DNA from 3 places in the Salmonella bongori NCTC 12419 genome. Region 1 is predicted to be linked to each of the others. Evidence: predicted binding sites of a transcription regulator. Region 1 holds the regulator's gene; each other region holds the start of a gene.

Region 1 (11,015 bases):
AGGTAAACATAGCTACGTGCGCCGGGCGTGCGGCCATGCGCGTCGCCAATCCCGCCGACGTCAACGCCGAGCAGCTTCAGCTTGGCGCTCAGGTCCGCCCCTTCAAAGGCGTTCACGCTGCCGAGGATGTGGTCAACGGCGACCTGGGCCATTTTATAGCCTGGTGCGACCAGACCGTAAACGCGGTTGTTCCAACTGGCGCACTCGCCGATAGCGTAGATATCCGGGTCAGAGGTCTGGCAGGTGTCGTTAATCACGATCCCGCCGCGCTGCGCGACGGCCAGACCGCACTGGGTCGCCAGCTTGTCGCGGGGGCGAATACCGGTAGAGAAGACGATGAAATCGACTTCCAGCTCGCTACCGTCGGCAAAACGCATCGTTTTACGCGATTCGTTGCCTGCCTGAACGATTTCCTGGGTATTTTTGCTGGTGTGCACGCGCACGCCCATGCTTTCGATTTTACGGCGCAACTGTTCGCCGCCCATCTGATCCAGCTGTTCTGCCATCAGCATTGGCGCAAATTCAATAACGTGCGTTTCCACGCCGAGGTTTTTCAGCGCGCCAGCGGCTTCCAGCCCCAGCAGACCGCCGCCGACCACCGCCCCGCGCTTGCTGCGACGGGCGCAGGCTTCGATAGCGTTGAGGTCTTCAATGGTACGGTAAACGAAGCAATCCTGGGTTTCGGAGCCTTTAATCGGCGGGATCCACGGATAAGAGCCGGTCGCCATGATCAGCTTGTCATAATAAACGGTACGACCCGCGCTGGAGTGAATCACTTTCTCCTGACGGTTAATGGTAATTGCGCGTTCGCCAACCAGTACCTTCACGCCGTGCTTCTCGTAAAATCCTTCACGCACCAGAGAGAGCTCTTCCGCGGTGTGGTGAGAGAAGTAGGATGACAGGTGGACACGGTCATAGGCTTTACGGGGTTCTTCACAGAACACGGTAATGTCGAACAGGCTAGCGTCGGATTTATCAAGGAGATCCTCAATAAAGCGGTGGCCGACCATACCATTACCGATAATAGCGAGTCTGACTTTGCTCATTTTTGCCTCGATTTCTTTTCTATTACCGCCTACCTTAACGATTCAGCAACCCCGCTTATTGATGTAAATCAAATTCACCTTTATATACCCCTTAATAGGTATATGGCTGATTTGTCAGGATTTTTATAAGTAGTGGAATTGTCAGGTTTTTCAGGTTTGTGCAAATAACATACAAAACGAAGGGGTTTTGACGAAAAAGTACTACCTCTAAAGATGTTACGATCGACATCAAAGGTAGGAGGGGGAAGCACAGAAAAAGCCGGATGGCGGTTTCGCCTTATCCGGCCCATACTTGTCAACCGTAGGCCGGATAAGACGCATCGTGTCGCCATCCGGCAATCATTATCAATGTGCAGCCGGTGCGCTATGCTGGCGATGACGGGACACAAAGCCCAACGCAAAGCACATCACAAATACCACCGCATACAGGCCGTTAGCGGTGAGGAGCGCCGCCTGCGGGCCGCTATGCGCCACAATCGGTCCGGTGACCACAAAGGTCAGCATGGTACCGATAGTACCGCAGGTCAGAATAAAGTTGACCAGCTTAGGCGAGGCCACTTTTGTTTGCTGTGATCCCAGCGTAATGATGGAGGTATATATCGCGCTGGAGAAGAAACCCAGGGTCAAAATAAACCACGGCATATGCGCCTGAGTACCGGTAATAAACAGATACATCAGCACAGCCGCCATCCCCGCCAGCACCGTCAGGATACGTTGCAGATCAAAAAAGCGTAGGATAAAGCTGAACGCCCACATGCCGAACATATAGGACATCCAGAAATCGCTGACCAGCGCCCCGGCATCATTCAGGCTCATACCGAGACCTTTGGCGTATTCCGGCACCCAGGAGATAAAACCCAGCTGACCGAGGATGTAACACAGCGCGGCGACGGAGAGAAACAACACGCCGATGCCCCATTTTTCTTTGACTGCCGGGGTTTTGCTGGCAGGCGCATGTTTACCCAGTGCCGGGAACTCGCAGCCGAAGCTCAGAATGAAGATGGCCAGATAAACCAGGCCAATGCAGGCATAAACCCAGTACCATTCAATGCTGCGCGCCAGCAGGAAGGCGGCGACCATCGGGAAAATCATCCCCGCCATGCTGAAGAAGGAGTCGGTAAACAGCAGGCGGGAACCACGCTGACGTCCTTCATACAGTTGCGTAATCAGGAAGGTGCCAATCGACATGGTGATCCCGCTCACCAGCCCCAGCACAAACATTGCCGCAGAGAACAGCGCCAGACTATGGCTGAGCATCAGGCCAGCGACGGCCAGGACCATCAGCACAAAGCCAAAGCGCAGTTGCGTTTTCAGCGGGACGATCTCCATCAGCCAGGCATTGAGGAAAATCGAGATCAAAATCCCGGCATTCAGAAAAGTAAAAGTGTTACTCATACTGGAAACAGGCAGGTGAAAATAGTCTGCAATGTTTCCCATCACCATCCCGGTGACAATCACCAGCGCCCCGGTCAGGGCGTAGGAAAGAAAGCTGATCCATGTGAGCTTAATGCGATTGCTGTTAGTCATGTCTGGCCTTGAGTCGAAGTGAAGCGCGTGGAAGGCGCGTTAAGCGGGCAGATTTTAGGCGCTTTAGTGACGCATTTAAATAATTATTAGCAAACGTAGCAATCGTTACATTTTTTAATGTGATTCTGATCACGTTATATTGCGAATGCGTCGTAGCGTTCTGACGTTACATTTGTTTCAGATACGTAAAATTAGGTAAAGGGCTGGCCTGACCCTGGAAGGCTCTTTAGAATCACTTCACTTGCTTTATTTCTGCTCTCGTTAAGGAAATTTCATGCTCAAATCGACTCTGGCGGCTGTCGCAGCTGTTTTCGCGCTCTCTGCTCTTTCTCCCGCAGCGTTGGCGGCAAAAGGTGATCCTCATGTGCTGTTAACCACCTCCGCCGGGAATATTGAGCTGGAACTGAATAGCCAAAAAGCGCCGGTTTCTGTGAAAAACTTTGTCGATTACGTCAACAGCGGTTTCTATAACAACACCACGTTTCATCGTGTAATTCCTGGCTTTATGATTCAGGGCGGCGGTTTTAACGAGCAGATGCAGCAGAAGAAACCGAATCCGCCAATTAAGAATGAAGCTGATAACGGTCTGCGTAATACTCGCGGCACGATTGCGATGGCGCGTACCGCAGATAAAGACAGCGCCACCAGCCAGTTCTTTATTAACGTTGCGGATAATGCCTTTCTTGACCACGGCCAGCGCGACTTTGGCTATGCGGTATTTGGTAAAGTAGTAAAAGGAATGGATGTCGCCGATAAAATCTCGCAGGTGCAGACGCACGATGTCGGGCCTTATCAGAATGTGCCGACAAAACCTATCGTTATCCTTTCCGCAAAAGTCCTGCCGTAAAATATGTCTGTGCGGGTGCGAGTCGCCCGCATTTTCTCCTTGTCTCAGCGTAACCTGAAATTGCTGCTTATACTTGTGGCAAGTACAGGCATATTCAGGGAGGCCAGGTGAAGAAACTTACCGATAAACAAAAGTCACGCTTTTGGGAACAGCGGCGCAATGTTAATTTTCAGCAGAGCCGCCGTCTCGAAGGTGTTGAAAGCCCCTTAGTGACCCTGACCGCCGAAGAAGCGCTGGTGCGTCTTGACGAACTCCGGAGGCACTATGAGCGATAAATTTGGCGCAGGGCGTGATCCGTATCTCTACCCAGGGCTGGATGTGATGCGTAATCGGCTGGGGATTCATCAGGCCCAGCGACTGGCGCAAGCGGCATATGAAATGACTGCGCTGCGCGCCGCCACGATTGAACTGGGACCGCTGGTACGCGGTTTGCCCCATCTGTGCGCGATTCATCGCCAGCTTTATCAGGATATTTTCGACTGGGCAGGGCAACTGCGGGAAATGGATATCTACCAGGGAGATACTCGTTTTTGCCACTTTGCCTATATCGAAAAAGAGGGTAATGCTCTGATGCAGGATCTGGAAGCGGAGGGCTACCTGGTCGGTCTGCCACATGAAAAGTTTGTCGAGCGGCTGGCGCATTACTATTGTGAAATTAACGTACTCCACCCGTTCCGTCTGGGTAGTGGGTTGGCGCAACGCATTTTCTTTGAACAACTGGCGCTCCATGCCGGCTACGCGCTGAGTTGGCAAGGCATTGCAGTTGACACGTGGAGTCAGGCGAACCAAAGCGGCGCGATGGGTGATCTCTCCGCCTTGCAGTCGATTTTTCAGAAAGCGGTAAGCGAAGCGCGCGAAACGGAGTAAAATAGCGCGGTTCTTTTGTTCCGGAGCCGCCATGATCCTGCTTATTGACAACTATGATTCCTTTACATGGAACCTCTACCAGTATTTTTGTGAACTGGGCGCGGAAGTGCAGGTCAGACGCAATGATGCGTTGACGCTGACGCAGATTGACGCCCTGAGTCCGCAAAAAATCGTTATCTCTCCCGGACCCTGTACGCCAGATGAGGCCGGTATCTCTCTGGCGGTAATACGCCATTATGCCGGACGTATTCCGATGCTGGGCGTTTGCCTTGGTCATCAGGCGATAGCGCAGGCCTTTGGCGCGTCGGTGGTGCGGGCAGCGAAAGTGATGCACGGCAAAACATCGCCCATTGCGCATAATGGTCAGGGCGTGTTTCAGGGGGTGCCCAGTCCATTAACTGTGACACGTTACCACTCGCTGATTGTCGATCCTGTTACGCTGCCTGCTTGCTTTGAGATCACGGCCTGGAGCGAAACGCAGGAGATCATGGGGATTCGCCATCGCCAGTGGGATCTGGAAGGCGTACAGTTTCATCCGGAAAGTATTCTTAGCGAACAGGGACACGCGTTACTGGAAAATTTTCTTCAACGTTGATTAATGGTTGTCATTGAGTGATTTTTTATTCATATTTTGTGATTATAATTTCACTGAAATTTCTGCTTAACCGGGTGGTAATAATATGGCAACTGAACAAACGGCTATTACGCGCGCAACTTTTGATGAAGTGATTCTGCCTGTGTATGCACCGGCAGATTTTATTCCGGTCAAGGGTAAAGGCAGCCGCGTATGGGACCAGCAGGGCAAAGAGTATATCGATTTTGCCGGTGGTATTGCGGTAACGGCGCTGGGCCACTGCCATCCGGCATTGGTTGAGGCGCTTAAGTCTCAGGGGGAAACCTTGTGGCATACCAGTAACGTTTTTACTAATGAACCGGCTCTTTGCCTGGGTCGTAAGCTGATTGACACTACTTTTGCCGAGCGCGTACTGTTTATGAACTCCGGCACTGAAGCGAACGAAACCGCTTTTAAGCTGGCGCGTCATTATGCCTGCGTGCGCCATAGCCCGTTCAAAACGAAAATCATTGCCTTCCATAACGCCTTTCATGGCCGTTCCTTGTTTACTGTCTCTGTCGGGGGGCAACCGAAATATTCTGACGGTTTTGGTCCGAAACCCGCCGACATCATTCACGTTCCCTTCAACGATCTTCATGCGGTAGACGCTGTCATGGACGATCATACTTGTGCAGTAGTCGTCGAGCCGATTCAGGGCGAAGGAGGCGTGACCGCCGCAACGCCGGCGTTTCTACAGGGGCTGCGTGAGTTGTGCGATCGTCATCAGGCGTTGTTGGTGTTTGATGAAGTACAGTGCGGAATGGGGCGCACCGGCTCGCTGTTTGCCTATATGCACTATGGCGTCACGCCGGATATCCTCACCAGCGCTAAAGCGTTAGGCGGTGGTTTTCCAGTGAGCGCCATGCTGACCACTCAGGAGATTGCCTCGGCCTTCCATGTCGGTTCCCACGGCTCAACCTATGGCGGAAATCCGTTAGCCTGTGCGGTTGCTGGCGCGGCGTTTGATATTATTAATACACCGGAAGTGCTGAAAGGCGTTCAGGCTAAACGGCAGCGGTTTGTGCAACATTTGCAGGCTCTTGACGAGCAATTTGCTATTTTCAGTGATATTCGCGGTATGGGACTGTTAATTGGCGCGGAACTGAAGACGGAGTATAAAGGCCGGGCTCGTGATTTTCTGTACGCAGGCGCCGAGGCTGGAGTGATGGTGCTCAATGCCGGGCCTGACGTGATACGTATTGCGCCGTCATTGGTGGTGGAAGAAGCGGATATTGATGAAGGGATGCAGCGCTTTGCGCAGGCGGTAGCGAAAGTGGTTGCCTGATTACGAATCGCCGGATGGCGGCGCGAGCATTTTGTCCGACCTACGATTTAAGTGTTGTGCTATCCCGCAACCGGCGGCTTAACCATATTCCGTGATGTGGCCGCTGACGCCAGGCCATTGACGAAATGGTGTGCATGGTGTTCAGATGACCAATGATGCGCTGTAAGTGCTGCTCCAGAGTGCTCAATAAGCCCTGTGACGGCATTTCCGGCGACTCCAGAATATTGACGTCGCCAGAGCTGCCTGGCCCGTCGTACTCCAGTCGCTGCTGGCAACGTTGAATCGCAATCTCGCATGATTCCAGATAGCGCTGCGCCAGATCCGGCGTCAGCATGGTATGCTCCCGCGCCAGCGTCGTCATGGCATTGATATGCTCCACGATAAACTGGCTATGTGTCACCCACAGCTTCATATCCGACAAATAATGGGTGTTGAATCCTGGTTCCTGCATGGCCTGATTTAATGAGTTGAATAATGTATTATGCGCCTGGTTGACCCGCATTCTTTGATAAGCGAGCGGGGTTGCCTGCGGATCATTACTGAGGATCAGCCGGATAGCTTCTTGATCGGCCTCCAGCGCATCATGGGCGTTTTTACGTAATAGCCCGCTTTGCCATTGCGGCCATAGCCAGACCATGCCGCCAAAGGCGATGAGACAGCCAATAAGCGTATCGATAAAGCGCGGCACAATGAACTGCTCGCCGTTTAACGTCAGCAACTGGATGGTGTATACCGCCGTCACCGTAAAGCCAACCGTCGCCCAGCCGTAGTTTTTACGAATAATCAGATAGCTTGCCAGTGTCAGTACCAGCATGACCGTCAGTGTAATGCTTTCGGGAATGTGTAAGTGCAGCGTGACGCCGGCAATCACCAGGCCGACCAGCGTTCCGACTGAACGGTGTAATATACGTACGCGTGTCGCGCCATAACCGTTTTGGGTAACAAACAATACCGTCATCAGGATCCAGTACGGTTTGGGTAGGTGCAACGCGCTCCCCATCAGGCTGGCGATACTCATCATCACACTGATGCGTCCAGCGTTGCGTAGCGCCGGCGATTTAAGCGACAAATAATTTTTTAGCGCCGGAAGCAGCGGCAGGCGACGTTGTTTATCAGCCATCAGATCGCGAGCGTAAAGCGGGCGCTGGGTTCGCAATACGCGGGCAATTCGGCTGAAGTGCCAATAACAGAACTGGCCTACCGGGTTTTCAGGATGTTGATTGGCTATCTTTTCCAGCGCGCCAATCTGTTTTTCCATGGAGAAGCGTGTTGGCAGGCGATGATAAAGGATGTCATCAGCCAGCACACGCAGGCGGGCGGCGACCGTTTGCGCATTCCAGCGAATGACCTCTTCTGCATGGCTACGTTCTACCAGTTTCTGCACCTCCTCCGGTTGATGCAGGCTGACGGAAATGTGTTCCTGCAAATCCATTGCTTCCTGAAAAGCCCGCAACAGGCGCTTGTAATCGTGATTATTGTGCGCCGAAAGCATATGCATTTGTTGGTAACACTGAGTAATCAGATCCACCGCTTTTTGCTGGCGAACCAGCAAGGGAGGTAGCGCTTTTTCCGGGTCAATATGTTGGGTAAGCAGGCTATATTTTGCTTCGCAGTAATCGGCCAGTTCACGATATAACAAACTTAACGACTCGCGTAGCGGCTGTTCGCGCCATAGCCAGAACCACAACCAGTTAAATACGCCATACCATAACGTGCCCAGCGCATAAATAAGCAACGGCTCCCAGACCGGCATGTATCCAGCAAGGCTCAGGGTAAAGATGGCGGCAATCAGTGATGCTGGCAGTAGCCGCGCATGAAGCGGACTAATTTCCGCCGTCACGCCAAGTACCAGCGTGAGCCCGGTCAGAATCAATGGCAGGGGGACAGACTCCGCCAGCAAGAGCTGTGTTGCCAGACTGCATCCGGCGAACAGCGACGCGCCAATAATCAGACGCTTAAAAAAGCGTTTGTGCGGTGTATCCAGGCCTGCAATATTGCAGCAGGCGGGAACAAGAGAAAAGAGTAATCCCAGGTGCAACTGGCCGATTAATAAACCGACAGCCACAGGCAGGCACAGCACCAGCGTTTGCCGTAGTGCGTAATTAATCTCTGGGTGATAAATCAGTCTTCGCCACATCGATGCAAACAAAAATGGCGCATGGTAACACGCGCCATTCTGACGGAATTAACGGGTACCGTAGACGACGATGGTCTTGCCATGTGCGGAGATCAGGTTTTGATCTTCCAGCATCTTCAAAATACGGCCAACGGTTTCGCGGGAACAGCCGACGATCTGACCAATTTCCTGACGGGTGATTTTGATCTGCATCCCGTCCGGGTGCGTCATGGCATCGGGCTGTTTCGCCAGATTCAGCAGCGTCTGCGCGATCCGCCCTGTGACATCGAGGAAGGCGAGGTTACCTACTTTTTCTGAGGTGACTTGTAAGCGACGAGCCATCTGGGAAGAGAGGCGCATCAGAATATCCGGGTTTACCTGGATTAATTGGCGAAATTTTTTGTAGGAAATTTCAGCGACTTCACATGCGGTTTTTGCACGTACCCAGGCGCTGCGTTCCTGGCCTTCTTCAAACAGGCCCAATTCACCAATAAAATCACCCTGATTCAGATAAGAAAGAATCATTTCTTTCCCTTCCTCATCTTTGATCAGCACTGCCACGGAGCCTTTAACGATGTAGTACAGCGTTTCTGCTTTTTCACCCTGGTGAATCAGCGTGCTCTTTGACGGGTACTTATGAATGTGGCAATGAGACAAGAACCATTCAAGAGTCGGGTCTGTTTGCGGTTTGCCAAGCACCATGCGCGGTTATCCTCTGTTATAAGCTGTCTCCAGAGCCAGAAAAGGCACTGTCTCTGGGGTTGCAAAAATATGCTTCCCGCTACCTGGGAAGAGGGCTACGAAAATAGACTGTAGCCTGTAATGTGATGTCCTCTGCATACATGCAGTACGTCAATGTATTACTGTAGCATCTTGTCTGTTTTAGCATAGCTTTCGCCGTGTGTCTCCTGGTGTCTCGCTTCAGCATGACCCAGGTCGCCTTCCATTGCGAGTTTTGTCGTATGCGCGTAATCTTTCAGGAAAATTGAAACATTGGAGTTACGAATATGCAAGCGCGTGTAAAGTGGGTTGAAGGACTAACTTTCCTTGGTGAGTCCTCCTCCGGCCACCAGATTTTAATGGATGGTAACTCCGGTGACAAAGCGCCGAGTCCGATGGAGATGGTCTTGATGGCGGCAGGCGGATGTAGCGCTATTGATGTCGTATCGATCCTGCAGAAGGGCCGTCAGGATGTCACCAACTGCGAAGTGAAGCTGACCTCTGAGCGCCGGGAAGAGGCGCCGAGGCTGTTCACGCATATTAATTTGCATTTCATCGTTACCGGCCGCTCGCTGAAAGAGGCTGCCGTTGCCCGTGCGGTCGATCTTTCCGCCGAAAAATACTGCTCGGTGGCGCTGATGCTGGAAAAAGCAGTCAATATTACCCATTCTTATGAAGTGATTGCGGCGTAATTATCGTTGCCGGATGGCGTTGCGCATCCGGCAAAAACTGACTTTATTCGATTTTTTTGCCTTCCATTAAGCGCTGCACCAGCGGCAACATAATCAGCTCCATCGCCAGTCCCATTTTGCCGCCCGGCACCACTAAGGTATTAATATGAGAAATGAACGAGCCCTGGAGCATCGCCAGCAGCCAGGGGAAATCGATCCCTTCCAGATTACGGAAATGAATCACCACAAAACTTTCATCCAGCGATGGAATGCCTTTTGCGGAGAACGGATTTGACGTGTCGACGGTCGGTACGCGCTGAAAGTTAATATGGGTACGTGAAAACTGCGGCGTAATGTAATTGATGTAGTCGTCCATGGATCGAACCACGGAATCCATCACCGCCTCACGAGAGTGCCCGCGCTCGCTGGTGTCGCGAATCAATTTTTGAATCCACTCCAGGTTGACAATAGGTACTACGCCAACCAGGAGATCAACATGACATGCGACATCATGCTGCGGGGTCACGACGCCGCCGTGCAACCCTTCATAAAACAGGACATCGGTAGGTTCAGGAAGCGGCTGCCAGGGCGTAAACGTGCCGGGAACCTGGTTCCACGGTACGGCTTCATCATAGGTATGCAGGTATTTACGTGACTGGCCTTTTCCCGTCTGCCCGTACTCAATGAAGGTGCGTTCCAGCAGGCTGAAATCATTGGCTTCAGGCCCGAAATAGCTGATATGCCGTCCGGCGTCACGCGCTTTGCGGATCGCCATGTCCATTTCCGGGCGGGTGTAACGATGAAAACTGTCGCCTTCCACCTCGGCGGCATGCAGATTTAACTGCGCGAAAATTTTACGAAACGCGAGGCTGGTGGTGGTGGTCCCCGCGCCGCTTGACCCTGTTACTGCGATCACCGGATGTTTGGCAGACATGGTAACTCCATGATGTAGGTTTAATTATAATGTATTACCGTCAAAGCCGTTTTATTCGCGAAACTGCTTTTTCGGCATAATATTGACCGTTTCATGCAATTCAGACCATACCAGAACGGCCTCGCCAGATTGCAGTTGACGTTTTACATCAGCGACTTTTTGTTCAAGCGAACGTTCATGTTCACCATAATCCGTGCCTTCGCGCAACACAAAGCTTTCAATCAAATTATCCAGAGTGTCAGGGGAGAGTTCCTGCCAGGGAATAATCATTATGACGCCTCCAGATATGTTGTCAGCCAGTCAGGAATTCGGCGTTCCAGCCACATTTCGGGACGCAGCGGTGTACCGCTGATAAATCCCACGTGTCCGCCGTGCTCGGTAAGCTGATA
Region 2 (11,015 bases), 1.9 Mb from region 1:
GCAATTGGTCGCGAAGGCGCAATGATCCTACTCGCCGCGCTGGCGGCATCCGGCTTTGCCAGGCGCTTCACACCGCGTGAAGAATGGAAATTATGGATCGCCAGTGGCGCTGCGGCGGGTATGGCGAGCGCATATCATGCGCCGCTGGCGGGCAGCCTTTTTATCGCCGAGATCCTGTTCGGCACGTTAATGCTGGCCTCCCTCGGCCCGGTTGTCATCTCCGCTGTCGTCGCGCTGCTCATCACCCATGTATTAAACGGTAGCGATTCATTACTCTATACCGTTCATCTGACCCTCGCGCTTCATGCCCGGGAATATATCATGATCGTCAGTACAGGTCTGGTTGCCGGTGTATGCGGCCCGTTACTGATGTGGCTAATGACGGCCAGCCATAATGCCTTTTTACGTTTACAACTCTCGCCACCCTGGCAGCTGGCGTTGGGCGGGTTTATTGTCGGGATATTGTCGTTACTGACACCTACGGTCTGGGGCAATGGCTATAGTGTTGTACAGTCATTCCTGCTCTCTCCACCGCTATTTTCTCTGATTACCGGAATTTTTGCGTGCAAATTACTGGCAGTACTCGCCAGCAGTGGTTCTGGCGCACCGGGTGGTGTTTTTACGCCAACGTTATTCGTCGGACTATCAGTCGGTATGCTTTTTGGTCGGATATGGGGATTCTGGCTGCCGAATCAGGATGAGATAGCCATTCTGCTGGGCCTGGCGGGTATGGCCACGTTACTGGCGGCGACAACTCATGCGCCGATTATGTCTGCCCTGATGATTTGCGAAATGACCGGCGAGTATCCTTTGCTCCCCGGCCTGCTGATCGCCTGCGTGGTGGCGTCAGTATTATCGCGGACGTTACGCCACGACTCTATCTACCGACAGCACGTTGCCGAGCATTGACAAACGAATATACTGCCCCAATTCACGCTGCTCAGCACGAGGCAGGTACGGCAGTTCGCCAATCAGCGGCGCAGGCAATTTTTTCCCCAACACGTCAATGATTTCAGCATAGTGCGCCAGACCGGGGTTAATACGATTCGCCACCCAGCCAATGAATGGCAGCCCGTCGCTGGCGATGGCCTGGGCGGTAAGGAGAGCATGATTAATGCACCCTTCCTGGATACCCACTACCATGAATACCGGTAATTGCTCTTGCACCACCCATTCGGACAGGGGACGTAAATCATTCATCAGGCTACGCCAACCGCCCGTCCCCTCAACAACGACGTGATCCACTTTATCGCTCAGATTGGCGAGGCCGTTGGACAACAAGGTGTAATTAATAGGACAGCTATGCGCTACACTGCTTTCCTCTTCGCTTAACGCGATAGGATTGATCGCTTCATACGGTAATTCCAGAGAAGAAACGCTTTGCAACACCAGTGCGTCTTTGTTTCGCATCCCTTCCGGGGTCTCTTTGCTCCCTTTAGCAACAGGTTTATACCCTGCCACGCTCTTACCACCCGACGCTAACGCTTGTAGTAATGCGCGGGAAACCACCGTCTTCCCAACAGAAGTGTCTGTACCTGTAATAAAGAAACGCTTCAGCATCACTAACTCCACCGTTATGCTTCGTAAATATAAACCAGGAAAATAATACAGTGGAGAAAGTCTAAGTTATGAAAGGGGTGATCAGCTTGCGTTAGCGCAAATTTTTGTACAACAGTTAAAAAATGTTAACCCTGTAATAGACGAATCAACAAAGAACCGTTATACATCGCGTCCTTTATCAACGCCGCCCCCGCCATCGTGCCCTGGTTAGTAAACTGCGTACTTTCCACTACCGTATTCTTACTGTACGCGGGTAGCGCTTGTTGACGAATACTGTCTGTAATGGCAGGGAAAAGAATCTCAGCCGCTTTGCTTAGCGGAGAACCAATAAGAATTTTTTGCGGATTAAATAAATTCACCATAATGGCCAGAATGCGACCAACATGCGCGCCGACGCCGCTAATGATATCTTTTGCTAATAGATCTCCCTGCAACGCCGCCTGACACAATGAATCCACTGTTAACGGCTGGCCGTGGAGCATAGAACTCATCGACTGATTAAGCCGAAGCTGTGTAAGCTCCAGCACACTATCGACGCTGGCAATTGTCTCCAGACAGCCATGATTGCCGCAATAACAGCGCTTACCATAGGGATCGACCTGAGTATGGCCAATCTCCACCAGGCTGCTACTGCCCGCATGAAGCAAATGGCCGTCGGTAATAACGCCCGCTCCCACATTATGATCAATCACAACCTGGATAACGTCGCGTGCGCCACGCGCAGCGCCAAAAAGCGCTTCTGCCATCGTCCAGGCGCTGATGTCATGCTGAATATAAACCGGCACACCAGTGTGGCGTTCCAGCGCATCGCCTAAAGCCATTTCTTTGACATCTTCATAAAAAGGCATACGGTGCACAATGCCGCTTTCGGTATCGATGATGCCCGGCAACGTAATCGCAATAGAGGTCAGACGCTCCAGCTTCTGCTGATGGCGGATAAAAAACTGATCAACATGCGTGATAATTCGAGTGAGCAACGGCGTAGCTTCGGTTAGCGGCAGCGCCAGACACTCCTCAACCACCAACTTGCTACTAAGATCGCGCAGCGCAAGGAAAATTTCGCCGCGGCTAATACGAATAGACAAATAGTGCCAGGCTTCAGTTTCTACTACCAGCCCCACGGCAGGACGTCCACGACTGCCTGCTTCTTTTATTTCAAGCTCCTGTACTAAGTGCGCTTCCAGCATTTCACGGACAATTTTGGTAATACTGGCAGGCGCCAATTGCGCCAGACGAGACAGGTCAATTCGCGATACCGGTCCGAGCTGATCAATCAGGCGATACACTGCGCCAGCATTGGTCTGCTTAATTTGATCGATATGCCCAGGCTGACTATCAGCAACCACCGCTCACTCCCTTTATTTTCGCGCTCCGAAATAATCTGTGTGCTATGGTGAAACACTTCAATGCTTGCCGTCAACTTTTTGCTTAGCCGTGTGATTTACTGCACATTTTCACCCTTTTTAAGCGAAATTACTCATGCCGAACGGCGGCTAACAGCAACTGGCAAAACCGTTGTACGGCATGACTTTGCTCATGATGTGCGGGCCATACCAGCCACATTTCTGAGACAGCGTCCTCTTCCGCGAGGGGAACCCAACGCATCTCATTCATCTGCACGCGCTTAAAGGACGCAGGCAGAATGGAAACACCCAAACCCGCCGCCACCAGACCGATAATAGTCATCGCTTCGCCAACCTCCTGCGTGATGGTCGGCGTCAGGTTATACCGACGCATCAGGCCAAGAATGTCGTCATAGAGCCCCGTCCCGACATGCGGATCGAAAAAGACAAATGGTTCTTTCGCCAGCTCCGCCAGAGTAACGACTGGCTTTTGCGCCAGCCGATGCTCGCGTGGGATCATTGCCATAAGCGGCTCATGCAAAATCACTTCGTGATTGAGCGTATCAGGCAGCGGCGTATTACGTAGTAAGCCGATATCGAGCACGCCTTCATTGAGTGGCGCAATTTGTTCACGCGTATTCATTTCACGGGTTTGCATATGCACACCAGGATAGGACTGGCGGAACAATGAAAAGGTATTCGATACCGCCCGGATAAAAGGCGCCGATGACGTAAAACCGATACGAATTTCACCCGCCTCCCCCTGATGCAACCGTTCGGCGCGCGCGGCGGCGTCATTGACCAGGCTCAGGATCTGTCGACTGTCCGCCAGAAACTGTCGCCCGGCGGCGGTTAAGGCTACGCTGCGGTTAGTTCGCGCCAGTAATCGCGCGCCGACCTGTTGTTCCAGGATTTGTATTTGCTGACTCAGCGGCGGTTGCGAGATATTAAGACGCGCTGCGGCGCGGCCAAAATGCAGTTCTTCCGCTACCGCCACAAAATAACGCAGATGACGTAATTCGATATTCATATTTTTAAAGTATTATTTGAGATAATTAATATATTAGACAGAATATTTTGCTTTTTCTATGCTTTACACGTTGACTGTATCCATCCCCTGATTGCGGGGATGTTAAGCAAGGATTTAACGTGAGTCGTACAACTATTCTCGATAACGCCACGGCGAGCGATATCGATGAGCAATGCCATTCTCAGCCGGTTCAATATATTAAACGCGGTACCGCACCTTTTATGCGCGTTACGCTGGCCCTCTTTTCTGCGGGTCTGGCGACATTTGCGCTCCTCTATTGCGTTCAGCCTATCTTACCGGTGCTTTCACAGGAATTTGGCGTCTCCCCCGCCAACAGCAGTATTTCACTGTCTATCTCCACCGCTATGCTGGCTCTCGGCTTACTTTTCACTGGCCCACTTTCCGACGCGATAGGCCGCAAACCGGTAATGGTCACTGCCTTATTGTTAGCCTCCTGCTGCACATTGTTATCAACAATGATGACCAGCTGGCACGGCATCCTGATTATGCGCGCGCTTATCGGCCTGTCATTAAGCGGTGTCGCTGCCGTTGGAATGACCTATCTGAGCGAGGAAATTCATCCCAGCTTTGTCGCCTTTTCCATGGGGCTTTATATTAGCGGTAACTCCATTGGCGGGATGAGTGGCCGCTTATTAAGCGGCGTCATGACTGATTTTTTTAACTGGCGCATCGCGCTGGCCGCTATCGGTTGTTTTGCGCTGGCGTCAGCGCTGATGTTCTGGAAAATTTTACCCGCCTCGCAACATTTCCGCCCAACGTCGCTACGGCCTAAGACCCTATTGATTAATTTCCGTCTCCACTGGCGCGATCATGGGCTGCCGCTGCTGTTTGCTGAAGGCTTTTTACTGATGGGTGCATTTGTGACCCTGTTTAACTACATTGGTTATCGCCTGATGCTCTCCCCCTGGGAATTAAGCCAGGCGATGGTCGGATTGTTATCAGTCGCCTATCTCACCGGGACATGGAGTTCGCCGAAAGCAGGAGCAATGACCTCTCGCTATGGCCGGGGGCCGGTCATGCTGTTCTTTACCGTGGTGATGCTGTGTGGGCTTTTATTGACGTTATTCACCTCACTCTGGCTGATTTTTGCTGGGATGTTACTTTTTTCCGCTGGCTTTTTCGCCGCGCACTCGGTGGCCAGTAGCTGGATTGGTCCGCGTGCGCGCCGGGCGAAGGGGCAGGCTTCGTCACTTTACTTATTCAGCTATTATCTGGGCTCCAGTATTGCGGGGACATTGGGCGGTGTGTTCTGGCATCGCTACGGCTGGAACGGCGTAGGCGGTTTTATTGCATTACTGCTGGTACTTGCCATCCTGGTCGGGATGCGATTACATCATCGTCTTCACGCCTGAAAAGAAATAACCCGGCGATAGCAACAAAAAGTGGCCTGTCGCCGGGCGGGCTTTCACTCAATACTTCACTGTTCACCACAGACCTGTCAGGCTTGATACGCCCATCACTTCTCTCATTGCGTCCAGCGCCAGAAGAGCAAATACCACCCAGAGTATTGGATTCATATGCGGTGTGCTTTTTATTCTGGAGAGCGGATATTACCGACTCTGCGACCAAAAATAACGGCCGGCAACGTAAAGCTACCCATTATGGTGGGCTTACGTCGCGTTAACGGGGTGATTGTACATAGCGTTACATGCCGAAACCAATCACTCACGGAAGCCTTTTGATAGTAGCGATATAGTCATTTCACCGGCCCCGCAGTGGGGTTGAATGAAAAACCGAATTGAGGGTATTAAAATGAAAAAAGTATTAGCTCTGGTTGTTGCCGCTGCAATGGGTCTCTCTTCCGCAGCATTCGCGGCAGAGACAGCGACGCCTGCGAAAAACACAGCGCCAGCCAAAACAACCCAGACCACGCACCACCAGAAAAAGCATAAAAAAGCGACTAAGACAACCGTTGAGCAAAAAGCGCAGGCGGCTAAAAAGCACCAGAAAAAAGGTGGCAAAGCGCCAACCAAAACCACGTCAAAACCAACGACTCAGCCGGCTGCGTAAGTCGTAACATACTGCGGCGCTCCCCCGCGCCAGTCTTCACGGCGCTAAATCGTTCTGGTTTAGCGCCGCCTTTCCGGAGGGCAAAAGAGTGTCTCGTTATCGCTTTGAGTTCATTCTTATCGCGCTTATTTTATGCGCTATTATTGCCACGCATTTCTATCTTTCCTGAGCGTAGTTATCTGATTTTACTCCCACTTTCTTGCCGTCGCGTCTATAGTAGTACTGAGGGTTTGCTGTTAATAATCATAATTACCCACCAGAGTGTGATATGCATAAAACCATTGCTGTATTACTGGGCATAGTTTGTTTTTTACCGGTCATGGCGGAGGCCAGCGAGCCTGATACAGACGCTACGGATGCCAGCGACATCAAAACGCTTTTTTTTAATCATGACGACCGGGTGCCGGTTGCTGATCCCACACAGGCACCGTGGGATGCTATCGGACAGTTAGAGACCGCCAGCGGTAATTTGTGTACTGCGACGCTTATCTCGCCACATATCGCGCTGACAGCCGGTCATTGTCTGCTGACGCCACCAAAAGGAAAGCCGGACAAAGCCATTGCGCTGCGCTTTGTGGCGCAAAAAGGGATCTGGCGCTATGAAATTCACGGCATCGAAGGCCGCGTTGAGCCGTCGTTGGGCCGGCGCCTGAAAGCAGATGGCGATGGCTGGATTGTGCCGCCTGCCGCTGCAAGCTGGGATTTTGGCCTGGTAATATTACGTTACCCGCCTTCCGGCATTACGCCGGTGCCTTTATTTGCCGGCGATAAAGCGGCACTCACTGCGGCGCTGAAAGCCGCAGACCGCAAAGTGACTCAGTCCGGTTATCCGGAGGATCATCTGAATGCGCTCTATTCCCATCAGGATTGCATGGTAACCGGATGGGCACAAAAGGCTGTGCTTTCGCACCAGTGCGATACCTTACCTGGCGACAGCGGCTCACCACTGTTATTACATACGGATAGCGGATGGCAACTTATTGGCGTACAGAGCTCCGCCCCTGCGGCTAAAGATCGCTGGCGCGCCGATAACCGCGCAATCTCCGTCACCGGCTTTCGCGATAAATTGCAAGCGCTGGCGCAGGACTAATACAATCAATCGCAGGAATCATCGCTGCCTGAACCGACAGGCAGCGATCGTCTCAGGCAAATTTGATCATGACCATACCGGCCAGCAGCAGTACCACGCCAACCCAACCTTTGGGATTTAAACGCTGGCCGAAAAGCACCCAGCCAGCCGCCAGCGTGGCGGCGATACCGAAACCACCCCACAACGCATATGCCACTGACAGATCTATTCCTTTTACTGCCTGTGAAAGCGCGCTAAAGGCAGCCAGGACCGCGGCCAGCGACAGTAGACCATAACATTTACGACGAAAGCCGTCCGAAAATTTCAACAATACGTTGGCGACAATTTCCAGTATTATTGCCAGTCCAAGCCAGGCACCGTGTATCCATTCAAATTGTTGCACGGTTCGCCTCCTTCACCGATTGACCCGGTTTACGCGTACCTGATTTAATCAATACGATCCCGGCGACCAGCGTCAGTAAACCAGCAATCTTCATGGTTGATAATGCTTCATCAAATAGCAGTACGCTAAAAACGGTAATAAATAAAATGCCGATCCCTTCCCATAAGGCATACGCCACACCCAGGGCAATCTTTTTTACGGCAAAGGAAAGAAATATATATGACAACGCGATCATCACCAGCATCAAAATAAAACCAGCGTTACCATTGCCTACGCTAGCCCATTTCATTGAGAGCGTGCCGGTAATTTCAGCCGCGATGGCCAGAGCTAATAAAATCCAGTAAAACATGACACTTCTCCTGCATGAGAATATACTCTTCCGAGTCTGCTGCACGCAGCAAACTAAAAAATAAAATCAGTTAGCACAGCGCATTGCGCCAGCTCAGGCAGAAGTAAGGGACTAAAGCGCGTTACGCCAGTGCTGCTCGCCAATAAGCAGAGAAAAGGAGGTCGTGTGACGATAAGTGTGGGTGAAAGAAAAAGCTCTGAACATATTGTCCATAATATTACAATTATCCGCAGTGTTGCTTCTCGTCATCGCGGATGATAATTGTCCTCGGTAGTTGAACACGCCTGATTTGTATCATAAGCCAGGAATTAACTCAAAATCTTTTCATTTCTTTACCTCAAGGCCTTGATTTTAACCAGAACCGTTCGACCAACATCACATTATTAGTGCTGACATCAGAAAAACAGGGATTGATATGGCAAAACCGATCATTACGCTCAATGGTTTAAAAATCGTCATTATGCTGGGTATGCTGGTCGTTATTCTGAGCGGTATCCGCTTCGCGGCAGACATCATTGTTCCTTTTATTCTGGCATTATTTATTGCAGTAGTCCTGAATCCTGTTGTGCAACGGATGGTCAAATGCCGAATCCCGCGCGTCATTGCCGTTTCATTACTCATTGTGATTATTGTAATGCTAATGGTATTACTGATGGCCTATTTAGGGACCTCTTTAAATGAGTTGGGCCGCACTCTGCCGCAATATCGCTCCTCCTTCGTTATACCGTTGCAACGTATTGAACCATGGTTACAACGGGCAGGAATTGGTGTGTCGGTTGATGAGCTGGCGAAATACGTCGACCCGAACGCCGCTATGACGTTGGTAACGAACCTGCTCACACAGTTATCCAATGCGATGTCATCCATCTTTTTATTGTTATTGACCGTGGTGTTTATGTTACTGGAGGTCCCGCAACTGCCTGAGAAACTACAACAAATGATGAGCCGTCCGGTGGAAGGCATGGCAGCGATTCAACGCGCGCTGGATAGCGTTTCGCACTATCTGGTGTTGAAAACGGCGATCAGCATCGTGACGGGCCTGGTCGCATGGGGAATGCTGGCCGCGCTGGATGTCCGCTTCGCCTTTGTCTGGGGGCTACTGGCCTTCGCGCTGAACTATATTCCTAATATTGGATCGGTGCTCGCTGCCCTGCCGCCCATTATTCAGGTGCTGGTATTTAACGGATTTTATGATGCGCTGCTGGTACTGGCGGGCTATCTACTGATTAATCTGGTGTTCGGCAATATTCTTGAGCCGCGTATCATGGGACGTGGTTTAGGACTTTCTACCTTAGTTGTATTTTTGTCGTTAATTTTCTGGGGCTGGCTATTAGGTCCGGTAGGAATGTTGCTCTCCGTTCCGTTAACCATTATTGTCAAAATCGCCCTGGAACAGACTACCGGCGGGCAGAGTATTGCCATTCTGCTTAGCGATTTAAACAAAAAATAGAACACACCATAAAAAAACGGCCTCCAAAGAGGCCGCCACATAGTTAATAAATTAAAGCGCTTTCAGAATCGCATCCACGCTGGCTTTAGCATCACCAAACAGCATCTGCGTATTCTCTTTAAAGAACAGCGGGTTCTGTACACCCGCATAACCGGTATTCATTGAACGCTTAAAGACCACGACATTCTGCGCTTTCCACACTTCGAGAACCGGCATACCGGCAATCGGGCTGCGTGGATCATCTTGCGCCGCCGGGTTCACCGTATCGTTCGCGCCTATCACCAGCACGGTGTCGGTATCGGCAAAGTCATCGTTGATTTCGTCCATTTCCAGCACGATGTCATAAGGCACTTTCGCCTCCGCCAGCAGCACGTTCATATGCCCCGGCAGGCGCCCCGCCACTGGATGAATGCCGAAACGTACGTTAATGCCGCGCGCGCGCAGTTTTTCGGTAATTTCCGCCACCGGATACTGCGCCTGCGCCACCGCCATCCCATAGCCCGGAGTAATGATGACGGAATGGGAATTTTTCAGCATCTCAGCGGTCTCCTCCGCCGTGATTTCGCGATGTTCGCCTGCTTCCTGATCGTCACCGGTTGAGGAGCCATCGGTACCGAAACCACCAGCAATAACGCTGATAAAAGAGCGGTTCATCGCTTTACACATAATGTAAGACAGAATCGCGCCTGATGAACCGACCAGAGCACCGGTCACAATCAGCAGATCGTTGCTTAACATAAAGCCCGCCGCCGCCGCCGCCCAACCGGAATAGGAGTTCAACATTGAAACAACGACCGGCATATCCGCCCCGCCGATAGAGGCGACCAGATGCCAACCAAACGCCAGCGCGATAATAGTCATCAGCAGTAACGCCAGAACCTGCAGACCCACGCTTTCGGTGCGGACAAAAACCAGCAGCAACAGGAAAGAGACAACCAGCGCCGCCAGGTTCATTTTGTGACGGTTAGGCAACATCAACGGCTTAGACGAAATTTTACCACGTAGCTTACCAAACGCCACGACCGATCCGGTGAAAGTCACTGCGCCAATAAAGATACCAAGGAAGACTTCGGTCAGATGAATATTGACCAGCACCGGCGCCAGACTGGCGTCATGGTACAGATAGCTGTTAAAGCCAACCAGTACCGCCGCCAGACCGACGAAACTGTGCAGAATCGCGACCAGCTCCGGCATCTCGGTCATCTCAACTTTCTTCGCCATGCGGATGCCAATCGCGCCGCCAATAATCATGGCGACCAGAATCCATGCCACATTGCCGGTATCCGGCCCAAATATGGTCGCCAGCAACGCGATCGCCATCCCGGCAATACCGAAATTATTCCCCTGTCGGGACGTTTCATGTTTTGAAAGCCCGGCGAGACTGAAAATAAACAGGATTGCGGCAACAATGTATGCAGCTGTAACTAATCCTCCAGACATGTGTTACCCCTTAGTTTTTCCGGAACATTTTCAGCATACGCTGAGTCACGGTGAAGCCACCGAAAATATTAATGCTGGCGATGAGTACCGCGATAAAGCTCAGGAAGCTGACCCAGCCGCCCTGGCCAATTTGCAATAATGCCCCGACAACAATAATCCCTGAAATTGCGTTAGTTACAGACATTAATGGCGTATGAAGCGCGTGAGACACATTCCACACCACGTAGTAACCGACCACACAGGCGAGCGCAAAGACGGTAAAGTGACCGAGAAACTCTTTTGGCGCGACATCGGCCAGCCAGCCGAAAAGAAGAATCGCCAGCGCCATGAGCGCATATTT
Region 3 (11,015 bases), 1.3 Mb from region 1:
GCCTAAAAATGCATCAATGCCCGGTGAACCTTGTGTCAGCGGGCATTTTTATTTCCGATCCTTCCGTCCGCCCCGCTTTTTTTCTCTGTTCAGGCTGCGATAATTACAGCAAGGCGCAATGCGGTATTGGCGCATTGCCGGGAGCAGAGGAACACATTATGGATTACGAATTTCTGCGCGATGTAACCGGGCGGGTTTTGGTACGTATGTCCATGGGCCACGAAGTGGTAGGGCACTGGTTTAATGAAGAAGTGAAGGAGAACCTGGCGCTGCTTGATGAAGTGGAACAGGCCGCGCATGCTTTGAAAGGCAGCGAACGTTCCTGGCAGCGGGCGGGTCATGAGTACACTATCTGGATGGACGGCGAGGAGGTGATGGTCCGCGCTAACCAGCTGGAATTCACGGGCGATGAAATGGAAGAAGGCATGAACTACTACGATGAAGAAAGCCTGTCGCTGTGCGGCGTGGAAGATTTTCTCCAGGTGGTGAAAGCCTATCGGCAATTTTTAGCGCAATCCTGAGCGATTTCAATCATTCATAAAGCCGGACGTTTACGTCGGGCTTTTTTTATCCCTGCATGAACACCCAAGAACCGATTTCGCATCCTTAGGAACAATGTTGGCAAAGAGGTCTACAAGCAGATAAGGATCTCAAGTGAGTAGCTCGGGATTGAAGTGGTAGAGCTGAATGTTCAGATAGATCATGTCCATTTACGCAAGACTGGCAGCCGTTGCCAGTGCTGGTGGTCGCGGGTTCGATGAACGAAGCCACGCGTCGTCAGGCGGATAATGCGCTGTGCCGGGAGCGGACGGAGGTTGTCGATATTGACGCTGCGCGGATGGTGTCGGATTGTGCTGAGCAGGAAATCGCATCTGTCGTAGAGCAAGCCTGCGCGCGGTTAAGTTAGCTGCGGCATACGATTTTACGCACCAGCCCGGCAAATTGAAGTGACCATTGTCGGTGGCCGTATCGATGACAGTAGCCAGTCCTGCATCGGTGAGCATGGGCGTAAGTTGTTGCGCAGCGTTTAGCCGAATATTGCTTTTATGAGCTGTAATTCGTGGGGCGTCCATACGGGCGTGACGACTCCGACGGAAGATAAGGCCGGGCTTAAGCAGGAGATTATTGCTAACGCGCTGCGTAAAGTGCTGCTGGCGGACAGCAGTAAATATGGCGCGCATTCGCTCTTTAATGTGGCGCCGCTTGAGCGTTTTAATGATGTCATTACCGACGTTAACTGCCGCTGTCAGCGCAGGCTGAACTCAAAGGACGCGCTTTTGCGCTAACGTTGGTGCAGCCGGACTGACAGCGCCGTTAAGCGCCGCCAGCGGTGAATCAGACCGCAGAAATATTGCGGCCATAATAAATCTCGCGCATCTCTTTCCATAGCGCGGCGGTGATCTCCTGACGTTCGGTTTCAGTAAGATCTTCCGGTTTGGTGTGAAACATATAGTGCTTAAGATCAAACTCCTTAAGCAGCATTTTGGTATGGAAAATATTTTCCTGATACACGTTTACATCCACCATGTCATACAGCGATTTCATATCTTCTGACATAAAATTCTGAATGGAATTAATTTCATGGTCAATAAAGTGCTTCATACCGTTGACGTCACGCGTAAAGCCGCGCACGCGGTAATCGATGGTGACAATATCGGACTCTAGCTGGTGGATCAGGTAATTGAGCGCTTTTAGCGGTGAAATCACCCCGCAGGTTGACACTTCGATGTCGGCGCGAAAGGTGCAAAGTCCGCCTTCCGGATGGCTTTCCGGGTAGGTATGCACGCAGATATGGCTCTTATCGAGGTGCGCTACCACCGTTTCCGGCAGTGGACCGGGATGTTCAGTTTGGTCGATAAGTTTTGGATCAATCGGCTCTTCACTCACCAGAATCGTGACGCTGGCACCCTGGGGTTCATAATCCTGGCGGGCGATGTTCAGGATGTTCGCGCCGATAATGGAGCAAGTTTCTGACAGGATTTCGGTCAGTCGGTTGGCATTATAGAGTTCATCGATATAGGCAATGTAGCCGTCGCGCTCATCTGCGGTTTTGGCGTAGCAGATATCGTAAATACAAAAACTCAGGCTTTTCGTCAGATTATTAAAGCCATGTAGTTTTAGCTTTTTCAATTTTTATCACCTCCTTAGCGTTACTGTGCGGACAGTACGTCATGCAGATATTGCGGTAGTGCAAATGCAGCGGTGTGAATAGCCGGGTTGTAATAGCGGCATTTGAGACCGGCGACATGAAAACGTGCCTGAATAATCTCGCTCGACAAGTGGCGAAGGGCGCCGTTGTCTGTTGCCCAGGCGAAGGTCATGATACCGCCATAATAAGTCGGAATCGCTGCCTGGTAGAAGCTGACGTCGCTGAAGTAATGGCTCAGTTTGCGGTGGCTATCAAGCGCTTCATCCTGTTGCAGAAAGCAAACGCCATTCTGAGCGACAAAAATCCCGCCAGGATTCAGGCAACGCTTACAGCCTTCATAAAAGGCGGAGGTAAACAGGCTTTCTCCGGGACCGATCGGATCAGTACAGTCGGAGATGATGACATCAAAGGTCTGGTGGGTCTGATTGACGAAATTCACGCCATCGTCGATCACCAGCGTAAAGCGCGGATCGTCGTAGCTGCCGGCATTGTGGTGAGGTAAATATTGACGACAAAATGCGACTACACCAGCGTCAATTTCCACCATGGTGATGGTCTCAACGCCTTTATGCCGCGTCACTTCTCGCAGCATGGCACCGTCACCGCCGCCGATGATCAGGACATGTTTCGCATGACCATGCGCCAGCAACGGGACGTGGGTCATCATTTCATGATAGATAAACTCATCGCGTTCGGTGGTCTGTACCACGCCATCCAGCGCCATTACGCGGCCAAACGCGGCGTTTTCAAAGATGATCAAATCCTGGTGATCGGTTTTTTCATGATACAGAACGTTGTCTACGGCAAAGTACTGACCAAACTGGTCGTGTAGCGTTTCATGCCACATCGTATTTTCGGCCATTGGCTGATACCTCCATTGTTAACACCCGTAAAAAAAGGGCGCAACATCATAGCTAACAATGACCACAGATGCACGGTCATTATTTCAGCAATATAATCTCATCATACTTCAAACGGCAGGTGTGTTGGCTTTACTTGCTTACCCCGCTCCCTTACAGGTGTAAGCTCTTGGGGATTCACTGCGTCGCCGCCTTCCTGCAACATGAATCATGTAAAGTATCTGGAGCGGAGGATTATTTAACGTAGGCTAACAGGCTGAGGGAATCGCGGGCCAACGCTTTGCATTTTTTAGCGACGGGGATACCGATACCGCTAAGATCACGGTAGCTGTCTTCGCCCAGTGATTTCATATCGAAAGTATCGTAGTTGCTGAGGTCCCACTGATTTTGCTGGGCAAAAAAGACCAGCGCACGCCGAATCTGACTGTTAGGTAAGTTCTGGTAACCACAGTCATTTTTCAGAAAAACGAAAACCGCCGTTAAATCGGCCATATCTTCAGCTTCGGACTCAGTAAGCGCATAGCTATTCGCACACAGGGCCATCAGGCTGCCAAACAACACGGGTCTGAAAAACGTCTTCATTGCTTCTACCACGGCATCAGGGAAAGTCAACGTTAGCACACTGTGGACGTAGCGACGACTTTTATTATCGCCTTATGGCGCGACGTCCTCATTCTTATTTGTATTGCTGTCAGGAACGGTAAAGACGTGTTGCTGGCTTGACCTTCCCGTTAGGGCAGGGTCTAAGCTTAGACACCCGCCTGTTCATTATAAGGAAATGATTATGTTACGCCGTGATTTCTTAAAATATTCTGTGGCGCTGGGGGTTGCATCAGCGCTGCCGTTGTGGAGTCGCGCCGCTTTTGCCGCCGAACGTCCCGCGTTACCTATTCCTGACCTGTTAACGGCAGATGCGAGCAATCGTATGCAGTTGATTGTGAAAGCCGGGCAGTCGACGTTCGCTGGTAAGAGCGCGACGACCTGGGGTTACAACGGTCATTTGCTGGGGCCGGCGGTACAGCTTCATAAAGGAAAAAGCGTGACCGTTGATATCCATAACCAACTGGCCGAAGACACAACGCTTCACTGGCATGGTCTGGAGATTCCGGGCGTTGTTGACGGTGGTCCCCAGGGGATTATTCCCGCAGGCGGAACCCGCTCGGTAACGTTCACGCCCCAACAACGCGCCGCGACCTGCTGGATTCATCCGCACAAGCACGGTAAGACCGGACGCCAGGTGGCGATGGGACTTGCCGGACTGGTGCTGATTGAGGATGACGAGATTCGCCGATTGCGTCTGCCGAAACAATGGGGTATCGACGATGTGCCGGTCATCATTCAGGATAAGCGTTTCTCCGCCGATGGCCAGATTGATTACCAACTGGATATTATGACCGCTGCCGTCGGCTGGTTTGGCGATACGCTCCTGACCAATGGCGCTATCTATCCGCAACATTCCGCGCCGAAAGGCTGGTTACGCTTGCGTTTGTTGAATGGCTGTAATGCGCGTTCGCTAAATATCGCCGCCAGCGATAATCGCCCGTTTTATGTAATAGCCAGCGACGGTGGCCTGCTGGCGGAGCCGGTGAAAGTGACTGAGCTACCGTTATTAATGGGCGAACGTTTTGAAGTACTGGTGGATATCAGCGACGGGAAAGCCTTTGATCTGGTGACGCTGCCGGTCAGCCAGATGGGGATGGCGATCGCTCCGTTTGATAAGCCGCATCCAGTGATGCGCATCCAGCCGTTGATGATTACCGCGTCCGGTACGTTACCGGATACGTTGACCACGATGCCAGCGTTACCGTCTCTGGAAGGGCTGACGGTGCGCAATCTTAAACTGTCGATGGACCCGCGCCTTGATATGATGGGGATGCAGATGCTGATGAAGAAATATGGCGCTCAGGCGATGAGCGGCATGGATCATGACAGCATGAACGCGCATATGCAGGGCGGAAATATGGGGCATGGCGAGATGGATCATAGCAACATGAATCACGGCGGGATGAATCATGGTTCGATGGGGAATATGAATCACGGCGGAAAATTCGATTTCCATAACGCTAATTTTATCAATGGCCAGGTATTCGATATGAACAAACCGATGTTCGCGGCGCAGAAAGGCCAGCATGAACGTTGGGTGATTTCCGGCGTGGGCGATATGATGCTGCATCCTTTCCATATCCACGGCACGCAGTTCCGTATTTTGTCAGAGAATGGCAAAGCGCCAGCGGCGCACAGAACAGGCTGGAAGGATACCGTACGCGTTGAAGGCGGCATCAGCGAAGTGCTGGTGAAGTTTGATCATGACGCGCCGAAAGAACATGCGTATATGGCGCACTGTCATCTGTTGGAACATGAAGATACGGGGATGATGCTTGGTTTTACGGTATAACCAATGTATCTGACGTAGGCCGGGCGCGCGAAGCGCCCCGGCAATATGCCCGGCACGCGCCGGGCTTTTCAGTTACTTCGCGTCGTCAGGTAAAGCGTACGCGACGATATAGTCGCCCATTTTCGTGCCAAACGAACCGTGTCCCCCCGCAGAGACCACAACATACTGCTTACCATTGACCTCATAGGTCATTGGCGTTGCCTGGCCACCGGCAGGCAAACGGCCCTGCCACAGTTTCTCCCCGTTGCTCATGTTATAAGCACGTAGATAATTGTCGGCGGTCGCGGCGATAAACAGCACGTTACCCGCGGTGGAGATGGGGCCTCCCAGCATTGGCATTCCCATGTTAAACGGCACCGGGACCGGCATCGGGAACGGCATACTGTCTCGCGGTGTACCGATCCGTTTCTTCCACACAATTTCATTGGTCTTCAGATCCAGCGCGGAGATGTAGCCCCAGGCCGGTTGTTTACACGGCAGGCCAAACGGCGAAAGGAACGGGTTCAGCGTGACGCCAAACGGTACGCCGTACTGTGGCTGAATACCAGCTTCCGTACCGGTGCCTTTCGCATCTTTCGGCGGCTCCATTGGATTGCCTGGACCTCGAGGAATAAGCCTTGAGACAAACGGCAGAGCCATCGGGTTAGCGATAGCGACCTGGCGGTCTGGATCGACAGAGATCCCACCCCACTCAAACATCCCCAGGTTGCCAGGAAATACCAGCGTGCCTTGCTCGGAGGGTGGGGTAAAGATACCTTCATAGCGTAACTGGTGGAACATGACGCGACACACCAGTTGGTCGAACATGGTCGCCCCCCACATATCCGCGCCGGAGAGATCTTTTTTCGGGCGGAACGTTAACTCCGAGAACGGCTGAGTTTTGGAGACGTAATCGCCTTTCGCCGCGCCTTGTGGTACCGGTTTTTCCGGGGCAGGCACGACCAGTTCGCCATTACGTCTGTCCAGCACAAAGATATTACCGGTTTTCGCTGGCGCATAGATAACGGGAACGGTTTTACCGTCGACGGTAATATCCGCCAGCGTCGGCTGTGCCGGCAGGTCCATATCCCACAGGTCGTGATGGACGGTCTGATAGCTCCATGCCAGTTTCCCGGTGGTGGCATTCAGCGCCAGGATGGAGCTGGCATAACGCTCCTGTTCCGGCGTGCGGTTACCGCCCCAGATATCCGGTGTGGTGACGCCCATCGGCAGATACACCAGGTCCAGTTTCGCGTCATAGGCGGCAGGCGCCCACGAGTTTGGCGAGTTAAAGGTAAAAGAGTGTTCATCGGACGGGATAGCGTTCGGATCTTTCGCCCCCGGATCAAAGGCCCACATCAGTTTACCGGTATTAACATCAAAACCGCGAATCACGCCGGAGGTTTCCCGGGTGGAAAAGTTATCCGTAACCGAACCCGCAATCACGATGGTTTTATCGGTGATAATCGGCGGTGACGTCGGCTCATATAGCCCCGGCGTAGTATCCGGCATATTGGTTTGCAGATTCAGGACGCCTTTGTTGGCGAAGGTTTCACACAGCTTGCCGGTTTCGGCATTCACCGCGAAAAGGCGGCCGTCATTGACCGGGAGGATAATGCGGCGCGGACAGTCGGCGATGACCTCCGGCGAGGCGGTATCCGCTTTGGCCTCATGATAAGAGACGCCGCGGCAGGTGACGTGCTGGAAAGACGAATCGGTCTTCAACTGCGGATCAAAATGCCACTTCTCTTTACCGCTGGCGGCGTCCAGCGCGAACAGCCGTTGGTGTGCCGTACACAGATAAAGTGTGTCGCCGACTTTAATCGGGGTCACTTCGTTGGTAATTTCGCCCGGATCGTTGGGTTGCTTCAGATCCCCGGTGCGGAAGACCCACGCTTCTTTCAGCTGGTGGACGTTATCCGCAGTGATCTGTTTGAGCGGCGAATAGCGTTGGCCTTCCTGATTACGCCCGTAGGCCGGCCAGTCCGCATCGGCGACCGACGAGATGGCATTAGCGGGTGTGGCATCAGCGCGAAGTGTACCGTTGATCTCTTGTGGGTCATTAAAGCCAGCCCAGGTCAGGATACCGCCGCTAATCAGCAGCGCCACAACCAGCGCCGCCACTGCGCCGCTGGAGGGCACCACCAGACGATGCCAGACAAACGGCAAGATTAGCCAGATGCCGAAGAAGACCAGAATATCGCTGCGCGGCGTGAGCGCCCAGAAGTCGAACCCGACTTCCCATACGCCCCAAATCATTGTCGCCAGCAGCAGGGCGGCATACAGCCACAGTGCGGCGCGTTTGCTGCGCCATAGCAATCCGGCCACGCCCAGCATCACGACACCCGCGATGGGGTAGTACCAGGAACCGCCAATGGCAACCAGCCAGACACCTCCGATAAGAAGATACAGCCCGCAAAGCGCGGCAAAGAGGGCCGTCAGCGTCACGAGTAATCGTGGCGATCGTGCGTTATTTTCTACCATAAAAAGACACCATCCCAAATTGTTAATTTTTTAGTTGCAATTAAGTATAGGAATTAACATGTGTGATCGACATCACAAAATGAGCTTTCTGATCAAATGCCGCGAATAGAGGCGTTTGCTGGTATACTGCGTGCCTTGCGCGTCAATGCGGCGTTATTATCAACCGGCATTGAGTGATTTGTTTTTAAATCATATGGTTATAAATATGAAACATACCGTTGAAGTCATGATCCCCGAAGCGGAGATCAAAGCACGTATTGCCGAACTGGGGCGTCTGATTACCGAACGTTATAAAGACAGCGGCAGTGAAATGGTGCTGGTTGGTCTGTTGCGTGGCTCATTTATGTTTATGGCAGACCTGTGTCGTGAAGTCCAGGTTCCTCATGAAGTCGATTTTATGACCGCCTCCAGTTATGGTAGCGGCATGTCCACCACCCGCGACGTAAAAATCTTGAAAGATCTGGATGAGGATATTCGCGGCAAGGACGTGCTGATTGTCGAAGATATTATCGATTCCGGTAATACTCTGTCGAAAGTGCGTGAGATTCTTAGCCTGCGCGAGCCGAAATCGCTGGCGATTTGTACGCTGCTGGATAAACCGTCTCGCCGTGAAGTGGATGTCCCGGTAGAGTTTATTGGTTTCTCTATCCCGGATGAGTTCGTGGTAGGTTACGGCATCGATTATGCCCAGCGTTATCGCCATTTGCCGTACGTTGGCAAAGTTGTGCTGCTGGACGAATAAGAACAGAAATGCCGGATTGCGGCGTAAACGTCTTATCCGGCCTACGGTAGTTGTTGTAGGCCGGGTAAGCGAAGCGACGCCGACAAAACCGCCGGATGGTGCCGTTAAAGCGACTTATCCGGTCTATAACGTTTCCATCTGGCCTGGTGGCTTATTCGTGGTTAATGTATTTCAGACTTAGGGCGGAAATCCCCTTGTGATAGCCGTTCTCCAGGGTTTCCCTGTTAGTGGCGGTGACGTCAAGATCGCGAAGCAGGCCATCATTGATGCTGTATGCCCAGCCATGAATGGTCACATTTTGCCCACGTTTCCACGCTGATTGCATAATGGTGGAGTGCCCCAGGTTATAGACCTGCTCCATCACGTTCAATTCGTAGAGCGCATCCAGACGTCGCTCTTCGGGCATTTCTCCCAATAGCGAGCTATGTTTAAGCCAGATATCGCGAATGTGCAGCAGCCAGTTATTAATCAACCCCAGCTCAGGGTTTTCTACCGCAGCTTTGATACCGCCGCAACCGGAGTGGCCGCAAATGATAATATGCTCAACTTCCAGAACATCTACCGCATACTGGACCACGGAGAGGCAGTTCAGATCGGTGTGAATAACCAGGTTAGCCACATTACGGTGAACAAATAATTCACCTGGCTCAAGTCCGGTTAAACGCTCTGCGGGAACGCGGCTGTCGGAACACCCAATCCATAGAAAGCGCGGTTTTTGCGCTTGCGCCAGTTTCTCAAAAAATCCGGGATCCTCTTCCACCAGCATTTTTGACCATAGTGCATTGTTGCTGATGAGTGTATCTATGTCTTTCATGGAGGTTAACGACCTGTAACCAAATAAGTGCGTTGAGCTAATATAGGGCAACTCCGTAATTATTTAAACCATGTATAAAGTGTAAGTACGTAAAGTAAGTGAGAATTTATGACCATTGCGTTGGAACTTCAACAACTTAAAAAAACCTATCCCGGTGGCGTTCAGGCGCTGCGCGGCATAGATTTGCAGGTCGAAGCGGGGGATTTTTACGCGCTTCTGGGGCCAAATGGGGCAGGGAAATCGACCACTATCGGTATCATTAGCTCATTGGTTAATAAAACGTCCGGGCGTGTTAACGTTTTTGGTTACGATCTGGAAAAAGATGTAGTCAACGCTAAACGACAGTTAGGGTTGGTGCCGCAAGAGTTTAACTTTAACCCGTTTGAAACGGTACAGCAGATTGTGGTGAATCAGGCGGGTTATTACGGCGTGGAACATAAAGAGGCGGTTTTACGCAGCGAAAAGTATCTAAAACAGCTTGATCTGTGGGAAAAACGTAATGAACGAGCGAGGATGCTTTCCGGCGGGATGAAGCGCCGTTTGATGATTGCCCGCGCTCTGATGCATGAGCCTAAGTTGCTGATTCTTGATGAGCCGACAGCGGGCGTCGATATCGAACTTCGCCGCTCAATGTGGGGCTTTTTAAAGGATTTAAACGCCAAAGGCACCACCATTATCCTTACCACTCACTATCTGGAAGAGGCGGAAATGCTGTGCCGCAATATCGGCATTATTCAGCATGGCGAGTTAGTAGAAAATACCTCCATGAAGAATCTGCTTTCTAAGCTGAAATCAGAAACGTTTATTCTGGATTTAGCGCCGAAAAGCCCGCTACCCAAGCTTGCAGGTTATCAGTACCGTCTGGTGGATACCTCGACGCTGGAAGTGGAAGTGTTACGGGAACAGGGAATTAACAGCGTCTTTAGCCAACTGAGCGAGCAAGGGGTGCAGGTATTAAGTATGCGTAACAAAGCCAACCGTCTGGAAGAACTGTTTGTGTCACTGGTCCATGAAAAACAAGGAGATCACGCATGATGCAGTTGTACTGGGTTGCGCTGAAAAGTATCTGGGCGAAAGAGATCCACCGCTTTATGCGAATTTGGGTGCAAACGCTGGTGCCGCCAGTGATTACGATGACACTCTATTTCATCATCTTCGGTAACCTGATTGGCTCGCGGATTGGCGAAATGCATGGCTTTAGCTATATGCAATTTATTGTGCCGGGGTTGATTATGATGGCGGTGATCACCAACTCTTATGCCAACGTGGCCTCCTCGTTCTTTAGCGCCAAGTTTCAGCGCAACATCGAAGAGTTGCTGGTGGCGCCAGTGCCGACGCATGTCATCATCGCTGGCTTTGTCGGCGGCGGTGTGGCGCGCGGGCTGTGCGTTGGTATCCTGGTGACGGCAATTTCGCTGTTTTTTGTGCCATTTCAGGTGCATTCGTGGATTTTTGTCGCGCTTACGTTGATCCTGACGGCGATATTGTTCTCGCTGGCGGGCTTGCTAAATGCGGTGTTTGCGAAAACCTTTGATGACATCAGCCTGATCCCCACTTTTGTGCTAACGCCGCTAACCTATCTCGGCGGGGTA

The links. Region 1 encodes CRP, which controls carbon source genes, mostly activating them, when cyclic AMP is high. Its sites were predicted from a motif close to ATGTGANNNNNNTCACAT; they were not measured.
Region 2: a site for CRP is predicted at 2,995-3,012, ahead of mlc (sugar metabolism global transcriptional regulator Mlc). Genes of this name have one in related genera too.
Region 3: a site for CRP is predicted at 7,928-7,945, ahead of hpt (hypoxanthine phosphoribosyltransferase). Genes of this name have one in related genera too.

Annotation. Positions count from the first base shown of each region.
Region 1 is NC_015761.1:3,344,581-3,355,595, reverse strand. It holds gene nirB (NADPH-nitrite reductase large subunit) at 1-1,046, opposite strand, end outside; gene tsgA (MFS transporter TsgA) at 1,392-2,573, opposite strand; gene ppiA (peptidylprolyl isomerase A) at 2,848-3,420, shown strand; gene SBG_RS15990 (YhfG family protein) at 3,528-3,695, shown strand; gene SBG_RS15985 (putative adenosine monophosphate-protein transferase Fic) at 3,685-4,287, shown strand; gene pabA (aminodeoxychorismate synthase component 2) at 4,319-4,882, shown strand; gene argD (bifunctional acetylornithine/succinyldiaminopimelate transaminase) at 4,968-6,185, shown strand; gene SBG_RS15970 (YccS/YhfK family putative transporter) at 6,226-8,322, opposite strand; gene crp (cAMP-activated global transcriptional regulator CRP) at 8,371-9,003, opposite strand; gene SBG_RS15960 (OsmC family protein) at 9,309-9,713, shown strand; gene SBG_RS15955 (phosphoribulokinase) at 9,757-10,626, opposite strand; gene SBG_RS15950 (YheU family protein) at 10,678-10,896, opposite strand; gene SBG_RS15945 (hydrolase) at 10,896-11,015, opposite strand, start outside.
Region 2 is NC_015761.1:1,432,868-1,443,882, reverse strand. It holds gene clcB (voltage-gated ClC-type chloride channel ClcB) at 1-909, shown strand, start outside; gene bioD (dethiobiotin synthase) at 865-1,560, opposite strand; gene mlc (sugar metabolism global transcriptional regulator Mlc) at 1,686-2,906, opposite strand; gene SBG_RS06805 (LysR family transcriptional regulator) at 3,034-3,933, opposite strand; gene SBG_RS06800 (MFS transporter) at 4,053-5,306, shown strand; gene SBG_RS23095 (KPN_01571 family protein) at 5,379-5,471, opposite strand; gene asr (acid resistance repetitive basic protein Asr) at 5,707-5,964, shown strand; gene ydgU (small membrane protein YdgU) at 6,053-6,133, shown strand; gene SBG_RS06790 (trypsin-like serine peptidase) at 6,233-7,054, shown strand; gene mdtI (multidrug/spermidine efflux SMR transporter subunit MdtI) at 7,107-7,436, opposite strand; gene mdtJ (multidrug/spermidine efflux SMR transporter subunit MdtJ) at 7,423-7,785, opposite strand; gene SBG_RS23555 (protein YdgV) at 7,897-8,067, opposite strand; gene SBG_RS06775 (AI-2E family transporter) at 8,201-9,235, shown strand; gene pntB (Re/Si-specific NAD(P)(+) transhydrogenase subunit beta) at 9,287-10,675, opposite strand; gene pntA (Re/Si-specific NAD(P)(+) transhydrogenase subunit alpha) at 10,686-11,015, opposite strand, start outside.
Region 3 is NC_015761.1:175,612-186,626, forward strand. It holds gene yacL (protein YacL) at 159-521, shown strand; partial or broken gene SBG_RS22990 (IS200/IS605 family transposase) at 582-659, shown strand; partial or broken gene SBG_RS21230 (nucleotide-binding domain containing protein) at 710-904, shown strand; partial or broken gene SBG_RS00775 (DeoR/GlpR transcriptional regulator) at 921-1,306, shown strand; gene speD (adenosylmethionine decarboxylase) at 1,336-2,130, opposite strand; gene speE (polyamine aminopropyltransferase) at 2,151-3,011, opposite strand; gene SBG_RS00790 (YacC family pilotin-like protein) at 3,244-3,591, opposite strand; gene cueO (multicopper oxidase CueO) at 3,794-5,404, shown strand; gene SBG_RS00800 (glucose/quinate/shikimate family membrane-bound PQQ-dependent dehydrogenase) at 5,477-7,867, opposite strand; gene hpt (hypoxanthine phosphoribosyltransferase) at 8,073-8,609, shown strand; gene can (carbonate dehydratase) at 8,761-9,423, opposite strand; gene SBG_RS00815 (ABC transporter ATP-binding protein) at 9,532-10,458, shown strand; gene SBG_RS00820 (ABC transporter permease) at 10,455-11,015, shown strand, end outside.